DNA from 4 places in the Mesorhizobium subarcticum genome. Region 3 is predicted to be linked to each of the others. Evidence: predicted binding sites of a transcription regulator. Region 3 holds the regulator's gene; each other region holds the start of a gene.
The links. Region 3 encodes LexA, which represses DNA repair genes until DNA is damaged. Its sites were predicted from a motif close to TGTTCNNNNTGTGTTCNG; they were not measured.
Positions count from the first base shown of each region.

Region 1 (3,115 bases), 730 kb from region 3:
GACAAGCTGGCGGTCAATTCGCGCGCTGCTGCGACTGCCTATGCCTTCCAGAACGGGCTGCTCTGAACCGACGACCCCAAAAGACCCGGGGTATGGGGGAAAATCCCCATCGCATTTTCCGGGTCTCGTGAGGTGTCTCCCCGAAGCGGCGCCGCGCCGGATCGCTATTTCTGGCTCCAGGCTGACGAAACCGGATGGAGCGATCATGAACCCGACCTCGACACTTCGCCCGACCTCTGGGCACGCAATGCGACGGCGCGGCCGCCGCGTCGGCATCACCGAGACCAAGGCGCGCGCCGGCGCATTGCTGGAACAGGGAGCGGCTTTCATGCAATTGGAGGCCAACGCACTGCTAGCAACCGGCGGCCCATCAAGCCAGGCATCATCAGCCGACGAAAAGCGGCCCGCGCTGGGGGAAGAGCATTTCGATGTCATCGTCATCGGCGCCGGCCAGAGCGGCTTGTCCGTCGGTTATCGCCTCGCCCGCAAGGGCATGAAATATGTCATCCTTGAAGGGCGCGAACGTGTCGGCGACGCCTGGCGTTCGCGCTGGGATTCGCTGCGCCTGTTCACGCCGGCGCGCTATGACGGGCTGGCTGGCATGCCCTTCCCCGCCGGCCGCCATGCCTTCCCGACCAAGGACGAGATGGCCGACTACCTCGAGGCCTATGCCAGGAAATTTTCCTTGCCGGTGCGCACCGGCGTCAAGGTCGACGAGGTAACCCGCATCGACGGCCGCTATGTCGTGACAGCTGGCCGGACGCGCTATAGCGCCGATCATGTCGTCATCGCCTCGGCGAGCTACCAGAAACCAAAAGCTCCGGATTTCGCTGCCTTGCTCGATCCGTCGATCGGGCAATTCCATTCGAGTGCCTACCAGAACCCGGCGCAGCTCAATCCGGGTGGCGTGCTTTTGGTCGGCGCCGGCAATTCCGGCGCCGAAATCGCCATGGATCTCGCGCCCACGCACCAGACCTGGCTGGCCGGGCGGCATCCCGGCAACATTCCGGTCGCCTATAACGGCTATTTCGCCATGCGCCTGGTGCTGCCGGTCGTGTTCCGCTTCGTCTTCCACCGGTTGTTGACGGTAGACACGCCGATGGGCCGCAAGGCCAAACTGGGGCAGCTGTCCCACGGCCTGCCGTTGATCCGGGTCAAGCCGCGCGATCTCGACGCTGCCGGCGTCCGCCGGGTCTCCCGCGTAGCCGGCGTGCGTGACGGCAAACCGCTGCTCGACGACGGCCGGACCCTCGACATCACGAACGTCATCTGGTGCACCGGCTTCATGGCCGGGCTGGATTGGATCAAGCTGCCGATCTTCGACGACAATGGCCGGGTAAAGCAGTATCGCGGCACAGTCGAGGGTGAACCCGGCCTCTATGTCTGCGGCCTGCACTTCCAGCACTCGCCCTCTTCGACCATGATCCACGGTGCGGCACGCGATGCCGGCTATGTGGCCGAAAAGATCGGCGAGCGGATGCGGGCGGCAGCCAGGTAAGCCTGATCGGAGCTTTGGAGAAGGATGTCGGCCGCTGGGAGCACAACAGTTGCACGGCGACCGCCAATCGTGCGTTAAAACCGGAACAAAACGTAGACAGTTCTGGTCTTTCCCTCCCGAATCACTACATTCGGGGGGAAGATGTCCGGCTTTTCCGAAGACATGCCCTTTTTCGATGAACCCAATGCGCGGCCCACGGCCCCGTCGGGCATTGCCGCGCGCGCCATGGCTGCCCGCAGCGGCCAGAACAACGCACCCGACTATCTCCGGGGCCTCAACCCGGAACAAAGGCTGGCGGTGGAAACCACCGAAGGCCCGGTTCTGGTGCTGGCCGGCGCCGGCACCGGCAAGACCCGCGTCTTGACCACCCGCATCGCCCACATCCTTGCCACCGGCAAGGCCTTCCCGTCGCAGATCCTCGCCGTCACCTTCACCAACAAGGCCGCGCGCGAGATGAAGATCCGCATCGGCGTGCTGATCGGCGAAGGCAATGTCGAAGGAATGCCCTGGCTCGGCACCTTCCACTCGATTGGCGTCAAGCTTCTGCGCCGGCACGCCGAGCTTGCCGGCCTGCGCTCCGATTTCACCATCCTCGACACCGACGACGTCGTGCGGCTGATCAAGCAGTTGATCCAGGCCGAGGGCCTGGACGACAAGCGCTGGCCGGCCAAGCAGTTCGCGCAGATGATCGACGGCTGGAAGAACAAGGGCCTGGGCCCCGCCGAAATCCCCGAAGGCGACGCGCGCAGCTTCGCCAACGGCAAGGGCCGCGAACTCTACAAGGCCTATCAGGAGCGGCTGAAGACGCTGAACGCCTGCGACTTCGGCGATCTCTTGTGCCACCCCATCCGCATCTTCCGCGCCAATCCGGATGTGCTGAAGGAATATCACAGGCGCTTCAAATACATCCTCGTCGACGAATATCAGGACACCAACACCGCCCAATACATGTGGCTGCGCCTGCTGGCGCAGCGGCCGGATAGCGGGCGCGTGTCAACATCGACGGATCTGCGAACGGCCGAAGGCCGCAAGCCCGACCGGGCGTCGGCCGGCCAGGCCGCCCCCGCGGAGGCCAGCGAGCGAAGCTCGCGTGCGGCCGTGAGCGACAACAAAGTCAACATCTGCTGCGTCGGCGACGACGACCAGTCGATCTATGGCTGGCGCGGCGCCGAGGTCGACAACATCCTGCGCTTCGACAAGGATTTTCCCGGCGCCACCATCATCAGGCTGGAGCGCAACTACCGCTCCACCGCGCACATCCTTGGCGCTGCCTCCCATCTCATCGCCCACAATGAAGGCCGCTTCGGCAAGACGCTGTTCACCGACCGCGACGAGCCGGACGACGGCAAGGTGCATGTCCACGCCGCCTGGGATTCCGAAGAGGAAGCCCGCGCCGTCGGCGAGACCATCGAGGCCTATCAGAGGCAAAAACACAAGCTCAACGACATGGCCATCCTTGTCCGCGCCTCCTTCCAGATGCGCGAATTCGAGGACCGTTTCGTCACGCTCGGCCTCAACTATCGCGTCATCGGCGGCCCACGCTTTTACGAGCGCATGGAAATCCGCGATGCGCTGGCCTTCTTCCGCGTCGTCGCGCAAGGCGCCGACGACCTCGCC
Region 1 is NZ_CM144237.1:3,913,409-3,916,523, reverse strand. Features, by position in the region: gene ACZYHG_RS19135 (LuxR C-terminal-related transcriptional regulator) at 1-66, shown strand, start outside; gene ACZYHG_RS19130 (flavin-containing monooxygenase) at 206-1,498, shown strand; gene ACZYHG_RS19125 (ATP-dependent helicase) at 1,640-3,115, shown strand, end outside.
Region 1: ACZYHG_RS19125 (ATP-dependent helicase) is a predicted target of LexA. The motif match lies at 1,580-1,597, and genes of this name have one in related genera.

Region 2 (3,115 bases), 2.7 Mb from region 3:
GATCACGCGCGAGCAGTGGAAAGAGGTCATCGACACCAATCTGTCCGGCGTCTTCAACATGACGCATCCGCTGTGGGGCGGCATGCGCGACCGCAAGTTCGGCCGCGTCATCACCATCTCCTCGATCAACGGCCAGAAAGGCCAGGCCGGCCAGGTCAACTATTCCGCCGCCAAGGCCGGTGACATCGGCTTCTCGAAGGCGCTGGCGCAGGAAGGTGCCCGTGCGGGCATCACCGTGAACGTCATCTGCCCCGGCTACATCGCCACCGAAATGGTCAAGGCGATCGACGAGAAGGTGCTCAACGAGCGCATCATCCCGCAGATCCCGGTCGGCCGCCTCGGCGAACCCGAAGAGATCGCGCGCTGCGTCGTCTTCCTCGCTTCCGAGGATGCCGGCTTCATCACCGGCTCGACCATAACGGCCAATGGCGGCCAGTACTTCGCCTGAGACATTCAACGGCTTCTGACTGTAACGAGCGGACCGGGAAGCCGGTCCGTTTTTATCTGATGCTTTGGACAAAACGCTCTGGTGCGGAGCGATGATCCAATCCGGCATGCAAAGGTTAACGGCGGCGGCGCCGCCTGTGCGAACCCTGTGGTCAAGCCTGTGGATTGTCGGTGGATAAGCTGTTCAAAACCCGAGATATTGAGGGAACAAACCGGGAAAATACCGCCGGTGCTGCTTTGTCGCCGATTCGTTCCGGCTCTGAGCGGAAATTAACGTTAATGGCCCGGAATCATCTGCAATTCCTTAACACCAAATTCAGAAAGATTAACAATTTCATAATCTTGGGCGAAGGGCATCGAGCCATTTCCCTCGTTTCCCGGCAAAGGTTAAGGACGAAGATCGCCCAGCATAAAACGGGCCAGTTCGGCGATTCAGCATGTGGTGAGACTCACGGTCACGAAATCCACATGTAGCCGTGAACAAAAGCTGAATCTGTGGGAGTCACTGATTCGTCGCCGTTTCGTTCCAGACTCGTTCCAACTCTTAATCAGCGACCATTTTGGAGCTTGACACAGACCCTTCTCGCCGCCGACGGAACATTCCGCTTTCGCTTTCCCCCCGAAATCCCTATGTGTCGCCTGTCATACGCGCCACCCAAGGCACGCTCCCGACAAACAGAGGCCAGAAAGCCTTATTTCCAGACCGATGAACATCCAGCCGAAACACACCGAGCCGCTGATCCTGTCGGGCCGCGACGTGACCGCCGTGCTTGGGCCGACCAACACCGGCAAGACCCATCTGGCCATTGAGCGCATGGTGGCGCACGAAACCGGCGTGATCGGCCTGCCGCTCAGGCTGCTGGCCCGGGAAGTCTACGCCCGTGTCTGCGAGAAGGTCGGTGCCCACAAGGTCGCGCTGATCACCGGCGAGGAGAAGATCCAGCCGCCGGGTGCGAAATATTCGGTCTGCACAGTCGAGGCCATGCCGCGCCAGACTGACGCCGCCTTCGTCGCCATCGACGAGGTACAGCTCGCCGGCGACCTCGAGCGCGGCCACATCTTCACCGACCGCATCCTGCATCTGCGCGGCCGGCAGGAAACGCTGCTCTTGGGCGCGGCCACCATGCACGGCATTCTGCAGCGCCTGCTGAAGGGCGTCTCGGTGGTGACGCGGCCGCGGCTGTCGCATCTCGCCTATGCCGGTTCGAAGAAGCTGACCCGCCTGCCGCGGCGTACCGCGATCGTCGCCTTCTCCGCCGACGAGGTCTATGCCATCGCTGAGCTGATCCGTCGCCAGCAGGGCGGAGCGGCCGTCGTGCTCGGTGCGCTCTCGCCACGCACCCGCAACGCACAGGTGGCGCTGTTCCAGTCGGGCGATGTCGACTATCTCATTGCCACCGACGCCATCGGCATGGGCCTCAACCTTGATCTCGACCATGTCGCCTTTGCCCAGAATCGCAAATTCGACGGCTATCAGTATCGCAATCTGACGGCTGCTGAACTCGGCCAGATCGCCGGTCGTGCCGGCCGTCATCTGCGCGACGGCACTTTTGGCGTCACCGGCCAGGTCGATCCGCTCGACGAGGACCTGGTCAAGAAGATCGAAGGCCATGATTTCGAGCCGGTGAAGGTGCTGCAGTGGCGCACCGCCCATTTCGATTTCGCCAGCCTCGATGCGCTGAAGCGCTCGATCGAGACCAATGCGCCTGTCGAGGGGCTGACGCGCGCGCTGCCGGCGGTCGATGCGCAGGCGCTTGAATATCTGTCACGCGATGGAGATATCCGCGCGCTCGCCACCGATGCCAAGCGCGTGGCGCTGCTGTGGGAAGCGTGCGCGCTCCCCGATTACAGGAAGATCGCTCCGGCCCAGCATGCCGATCTCATCGCCTCGATCTACATGGACCTCGCCCGCCATGGCCATGTCGACGAAAACTACATGGCCGAGCAGGTGCGCCGCGCCGACACAACCGAAGGCGACATCGACACGCTGTCGCACCGCATCGCCCAGATCCGCACCTGGACATTCGTGTCGAACCGGCCCGGCTGGCTGGCCGATCAGGCACACTGGCAGGAAAAGACGCGCGAAATCGAAGACAGACTGTCGGATGCGCTGCATGAACGGTTGACGAAACGCTTCGTAGACCGCAGGACTTCCGTCCTCATGCGGCGCCTTAGAGAAAATACCATGCCTGAAGCCGAAATTAGCCCTACCGGAACCGTCCTTGTCGAAGGCCATCACGTCGGCGAGTTGCAAGGGTTCCGCTTCACCGCCGACCAGACCGCCGGCGGCGAAGACGCCAAGGCCGTGCGCACCGCCGCGCAAAAAGCGCTGGCCGCTGAGTTCGAGGCGCGCGCCGAACGTTTCGGCGCTTGCGCCAATGGCGACCTCGCGCTTGGCTCGGATGGCACACTGCGCTGGATCGGCGCGCCGATCGGCACGCTGGTTTCAGGCGAGGACGCGCTGAAGCCCCGCCTCATATTGCTGGCAGACGAACAGCTGACCGGCCCGGCGCGCGACAAGGTCGCCGCGCGCGCCGAACGTTTCGTCAATTTCCAGATCGAGTCCCTGCTGAAGCCGCTGGTCGACTTGAAGAACGCCGACCAGATTTCCGGCATCGGTCGTGGCATCGCCTTCCAGCTGGTCGAGAATTTCGGCCTCATCAACCGC
Region 2 is NZ_CM144237.1:1,993,305-1,996,419, reverse strand. Features, by position in the region: gene phbB (acetoacetyl-CoA reductase) at 1-448, shown strand, start outside; gene ACZYHG_RS09690 (hypothetical protein) at 619-921, shown strand; gene ACZYHG_RS09685 (helicase-related protein) at 1,154-3,115, shown strand, end outside.
Region 2: ACZYHG_RS09685 (helicase-related protein) is a predicted target of LexA. The motif match lies at 970-987, and genes of this name have one in related genera.

Region 3 (3,115 bases):
TGATTGCAGTGCTGTTCGATCGGGCAGCGCTGACCATGCGCAATCTGGCCATCTCGGCGATCGCCGTCATTGTGGTGTCGCCGCATGAGGTGGTCGGCCCAAGTTTTCAGATGTCCTTTGCAGCGACGGCCGCACTTGTCGGCGCATATGCTGGCTGGGCGGATCACCGTGCGGGAAAGTCCAGACCACCGCCCCCAAAGCGATCCTTGCCCGGTTTCCTAGCGCGAAAATTTCTGCTGGCGACAGGCGGATTGGCCATGACCTCCATCATAGCCGGGAGTGCCACAGCGCTGTTTGCCATCTGGCATTTCCAGCGCGTGTCGCCGCTCAGCCTGGTCGCCAATTTGGCGATCATGCCGATTGTATCGGTCGTGATGTTTCTGGCCGTGGCCAGCGCGCTCTTGATGCCATTTGGGCTGGATTGGCCTGCGCTTTATCTGATGGGCAAAGGCCTGACCGCAATGATCGCCATATCGGCGTGGATATCGGATCGCTCTCCAGTCGATGGGGTTGGCCTGATTTCCCAACAGTCCGTCTTGCTGGTGACGATTGCCCTGGTTATCGCGACCACGGCGACGACATGGCTTCGGCTGGCGGCGGTTCCCTTCGTTCTCGCCAGTGTGCTGACCATCCCGGATACGCGAACACCGGATGTGTTGATCTCGGAGGACGCCAGGCTGGTTGCAATGCCGATCGGAGGCGGCGAACTCGCTGTTAGCCGCGCGCGTCCAAACGAATTCATGGTCGACAATTGGAAACGCGCGTTGCGATCCGAAGCCATCGTCGTGCCGGAAACCTTCACCAGAGGTGACGGACAATTCGAGATCGCGGACGCTACAGAACTGCCGCCAGGAGTGCCGTTCTATTGCACTGACGGCGTCTGTGTGGCCAAGCACACGTCCGGTGCGATCATTGCTTATGTCGAAGACCGCAAGGACACCTGGAAAGCCTGCGGCTTCGCCGATTTGATCGTTGTCAATGACGCAACGGGCTATGATTCCTGTCACAACCCGCTGGTTCTCGTCATCACCAAGCGGCAACTTGCTCGCAAAGGCAGTGCGGCCGTCTTCTTCGACAACCAATCGGCGGTCACGCCGGCAATCGTCAGCTTCGCCGTGGACAGTCCGTACCGACCCTGGCACGCGCAACGCAAATTCTCACATGAGGCGAGGGGTCTGCCACCTTACAAGAAACCCGAAAAGCCAGCCGTTAAACCGCCGCCGCTTCAGTAGCGCCTGATCAGTCCGACGAGCTTGCCTTGCACCTTCACCCTGTCGGGCCCGAAGATGCGCGTCTCATAGGCCGGATTGGCGGCTTCAAGCGCAATCGAGGCGCCCTTGCGGCGGAACCGCTTCAGCGTCGCTTCCTCCTCATCCACCAGCGCCACGATGATCTCGCCAGGCTGGGCGGTATCGGCATTGCGGATGATGACGGTGTCACCGTCGAAGATGCCGGCCTCGATCATCGAGTCGCCCTTGACCTCCAGCGCATAATGTTCGCCACCCATGATCATGTCCGGCGGCACCGAGATCGAATGCGTCTGATGCTGAATGGCATCGATCGGCACGCCGGCGGCGATACGCCCCATCACAGGGATCGACACCGCCGAAACCACGTCGTCATCATTGCCGGCAGCAGGCAGGCGCGATGGTGTTGCAGGCTTGAGCTGGCGGCCAAGGCCGCCCTGACCAAGACTGCCCTGGATGACGCTTGGCGAGAACTTCTTGGCAGCGTTGAGACCCGGCGCGATTGAATCCGGCAGCCGCAGCACCTCCAGCGCGCGTGCCCGGTTGGGCAGCCGCCTGATAAAACCGCGTTCCTCCAGTGCCGTGATCAGACGATGGATGCCTGACTTGGAGGCGAGATCGAGCGCCTCCTTCATCTCGTCGAAGGACGGCGGGATACCGCTTTCCTTCAGCCGTTCATGGATGAACATCAAAAGTTCATGTTGCTTGCGCGTCAGCATGGCGGCCCCCAAGGCATTGAACGAAGGGTCTGAACCAGAATCGAAAAACAAACCCAGAACAAACACTATCTGTTCCAGTTGTGTTCTGCAACCGTTTAAAGTTTAGTGAATTTGTTAAGGCGTCTGAAATTATTTGGCATACGGCTGCGGCAACGACCGACGCGTCAACTCTGTCGCCGCATGTTGGCAACCATTGAAATCGTTTTGGTTAATGGCTTGTGGCCTATCCGGCGGCTTGGCTTGGCATCAGTCGGCCACAGAGTTCCATGCCAAGCATTTCCAGTTTTGAGAGCGCTCGTTTGCCGTGAACGAAACGAAGCCAAAACGCCAACCTCGGGCTTGTTCACGACCACTAGCTCCTCGACCAAGAGGCGATCCATTTGTGAGCTGGAAATTCGCTGCTCGTTATACCGCCGGTGACAGCCGATCGCTGAGATCGTCGCTTCAGGTGACGGACTCCTTGACAGCGAAACGCGGGGCCTTCCAGGCACCGGTGTGCAAAATCTCTTGTAGGACCTCAACCGCCAGCCACACATCCTTGTAGGCGACGTAGAGCGGCGTAAACCCGAAGCGGATGGTGGACGGCGCGCGAAAGTCACCGATCACACCGCGCTCGATCAAGGCACGCATGACCTGATAGCCGTGATCGTGAAGGAACGACACTTGGCTGCCACGCTTGGTCCGGTCGCGGATGGTTTCCAGCGTGAGACCATAGGCCCCGCACTTTGCTTCGACGAGTTGGATGAACAGTTCGGTCAGCGCGACGCTCTTCTTTCGCAACGCAGCCATGTCGACATCGTCCCAGATGGCGAGCGCACCCTTGAGCGCCCGCATCGACAGGACGGGCTGCGTGCCGCAGAGAAAGCGGCGAATGCCGGTTCCTGCGACGTAACCGCGTTCAAACGCAAAGGGGCGGGCATGCCCCCACCAGCCGCTGAGTGGTTGGCTGATGTCGCCGTGATGACGTTGCGCGGCGTAGATGAAGGCCGGCGCGCCCGGACCGCCGTTGAGATATTTATACGTGCAGCCGATGGCGAAATCGGCATTCGCATGGTCGAGTTCGACGGGTAGAGCGCCTGCCGTGTGGCATAAATCCCATATGATCAGCGCTCCGGCTGCATGAGCCTTGCGCGTCAGCGCCGCCATGTC
Region 3 is NZ_CM144237.1:4,645,183-4,648,297, forward strand. Features, by position in the region: gene ACZYHG_RS22575 (ComEC/Rec2 family competence protein) at 1-1,232, shown strand, start outside; gene lexA (transcriptional repressor LexA) at 1,226-1,966, opposite strand; gene kynU (kynureninase) at 2,411-3,115, opposite strand, start outside.

Region 4 (3,115 bases), 240 kb from region 3:
AAGCGCGTGGCGATCTGGTTCGCCTTTTCGGCGGCAACCGCGTCATCCGCCTCGCCCGACAGCACGACACGGCCATTGGCCGAGCCGACCTTGATCTTGGCGTCCGGCACGCTGGCGCGGATGGTGCTGGCAAGTTGATCGGTGTCGAGCGTCACCTCAATGTCGACGGTGCCAACGAGCTGCTTTTTCTCGTCGAACAGCGCGATGCCGGTGGTGCCGAGATTGTTGCCCAGCACATAGAAGGATTTGTCGGTCAGCGGGTTGACGTTGGCGATATCCGGATCGCCGATGACGATCTGGTAGAAGGCAGCACTTGTCACGATCGTCTTGGGCTTGCCCTTGGCGACCTTGATCGACGCATTTTTGGTCGACGAGACATAGACGACGTCATTGTCCGCCCTGGCCGCGCTGGGCAAGGCGAGCGTGCCGCTCGCGGCCAGTGCAACCGCCATCGCCAAGGCGCGCGCGATGCACGACCGGTCCGTCATTCGATACTAGGCTACGCATCAGCATTGTCCCGTCCCGCCCGGTCCCCACCGGCCTTTACTTCTGGTTCTGGTCCCGCGCGGGAACCTGATATTCCTCGGCCTTCGTGCCGCGCGTCACGATGATTGTCTTGAATTTCGGCTTCTCCGGCTCCTTGGTCATGGCGCCGAACAGCGAGCCGGCCGCGGCCTCGGCCTTGGCCGCCACCGATCCGCCGAAGGAGGAGATGGTGGTGACGCCGTTCTTGCCATCGCCGCCTTCACTGGCGGAGCGAAGCGACAGCGACAGCGTGCCGACGGTGCGGGCAAGCGCCACTTTCTGCGCGCCTTCGGTCGTCACCTCGATGGTCACGGAATTGGTCACCTGCGGCGTCGTCTGGCGCTCGTCGGCGCCCTGGCCGACACTCAGCACCTTGGCATCGGCAACGACAATCTCGGAAGTGATGGTCGAACCGGCGGCGCCTTGCGCGTTCTTGGCGACTTCCTGGATTTCGCCGGCATCGCGCGTCAGCACGACATCGACGCGGTCGCCCGGCGTGACGAAGCCGCCGACACCGGCGATCTCGTCGGTGCGGATGGTGACCGCCCGCATTCCTGGCGTCATCATGTTGGAAAGCGTTGCGCGCCCGTTCGGCCCCGACAACTTGGTGAGCAGCACCGGTTCGTTGACGTCGATCGGCGACAGCACGACGCGGCTGCCTTCGCCGAGTAATCCATCGATGGTGGGAAAGGCACCTTGCGGCAGGGAATCCTGCGGCCATGGGATTTCAACCAGCTTGGCGCGGTCGAGTTCCATGCCGTAGCGCAATGGCGCGTTTGCCACCACGATGGTCTTGAACTCAATCTTGGGCGCGGCGGGAGCGGGTATCGACGCCGTTTTCTCGCCGGCATCAGCCTTGGCCTGGCTCTTGACCCAGAAATCCGCGGCAAAGATCGAGATCGCGCCGAAAACGGCGGCGATGCCGATCATCGTTATGGCCTTGCCCCTCACGCCGAAACCCCTGATGCCCGTCGTTTCTTGTTATGTTGGGCTCACGCTAGGCCGCTTTGTTAAAGAATCAGGAATGCGGAACGGCGGTCTCAGACCTATTTCCGCCCGCTTGGTTATCGAATGGTTTTAGGATATGAGGGGTCAAATCCCCGAACGTAACAGGAACCTCCGTCGCCTGGCGCCGCAAAGCGTGGCAGTATCGACGGGTGATTTGCAGCATCGGACCCGATGGCAGGCATGGACGACAACAACGATCTCTTCGGCAATCTGGGCAAGGAGCCGCAGCCGGCCCGCACGCTGGCACGTCCGGCGGATCCGCTGGTGCAGGCTGCCAAGCGTCCTGCCGCGACCAAGGATGGCAGCGAGGGTTATAGCGCCGCCGACATCGAGGTGCTGGAGGGGCTGGAGCCGGTGCGCCGCCGGCCAGGCATGTACATTGGCGGCACCGACGACAAGGCGATGCACCATCTGTTCGCCGAAGTCATCGACAATTCGATGGACGAGGCGGTCGCCGGCCATGCCACCTTCATCGACGTCGAGCTTTCGGCCGACGGCTATCTTGCCGTCACCGACAATGGCCGCGGCATTCCGGTCGACCCGCATCCGAAGTTCAAGAAGCCGGCCCTCGAAGTGATCATGACGACACTGCATTCGGGCGGCAAATTCGACTCCAAGGTCTACGAGACATCAGGCGGCCTGCATGGCGTCGGCGTGTCCGTGGTCAACGCGCTGTCGGACCATCTCGAGGTCGAGGTCGCCCGCGGCCGCCAGCTCTATCGCCAGCGTTTTTCGCGAGGTGTTCCGGTGACCGGCCTGGAGCAGCTTGGCGAGGTTCACAACCGCCGCGGCACAAAAATCCGCTTCCATCCCGACGAGCAGATCTTCGGCAAGGGTGCGGCGTTCGAGCCGGCCCGGCTCTACCGCATGACGCGGTCGAAAGCCTATCTGTTTGGTGGCGTCGAAATCCGCTGGACCTGCGATCCCTCTCTGATCAAGGAAAAGGACCAGACGCCGGCCAAGGCGGCGTTCCATTTTCCGGGCGGCCTCAAGGATTATCTGAAGGCATCACTCGGCGATGACTTCCAGGTTACCCGCGAAATCTTCGCCGGCAAGAGCGAGAAGCAGGGCGGCCATGGCTCGCTGGAATGGGCGGTGACCTGGTTCGGCGGCGACGGCTTCGTGAATTCCTACTGCAACACCATCCCGACCGGCGAAGGCGGCACGCATGAGGCCGGCTTCCGCAACGTGCTGACGCGCGGGCTTCGCGCCTATGCCGACCTGGTCGGCAACAAGCGCGCCTCGATCGTCACCTCGGAAGACGTCATGATCTCGGCCGCGGGCATGCTTTCGGTGTTCATCCGCGAGCCGGAATTCGTCGGCCAGACCAAGGACAGGCTGGCGACAATCGAAGCGATCCGCATTGTCGAAACGGCAATCCGCGATCCCTTCGACCACTGGCTGGCCGACAATCCGCAAGAGGCCTCGAAGCTGCTGGAGTGGGTGATCGCGCGCGCTGACGAGCGGGTGCGCCGACGCCAGGAAAAGGAAGTGTCGCGCAAAAGCGCGGTGCGCAAGCTGCGCCTGCCGGGCAAGCTCGCCGACTGCACGCAGAATGCCGCTGCCGGCGCCGAACTCTTCA
Region 4 is NZ_CM144237.1:4,410,047-4,413,161, reverse strand. Features, by position in the region: gene ACZYHG_RS21490 (type II and III secretion system protein family protein) at 1-488, opposite strand, end outside; gene cpaB (Flp pilus assembly protein CpaB) at 544-1,476, opposite strand; gene parE (DNA topoisomerase IV subunit B) at 1,714-3,115, shown strand, end outside.
Region 4: parE (DNA topoisomerase IV subunit B) is a predicted target of LexA. The motif match lies at 1,626-1,643, and genes of this name have one in related genera.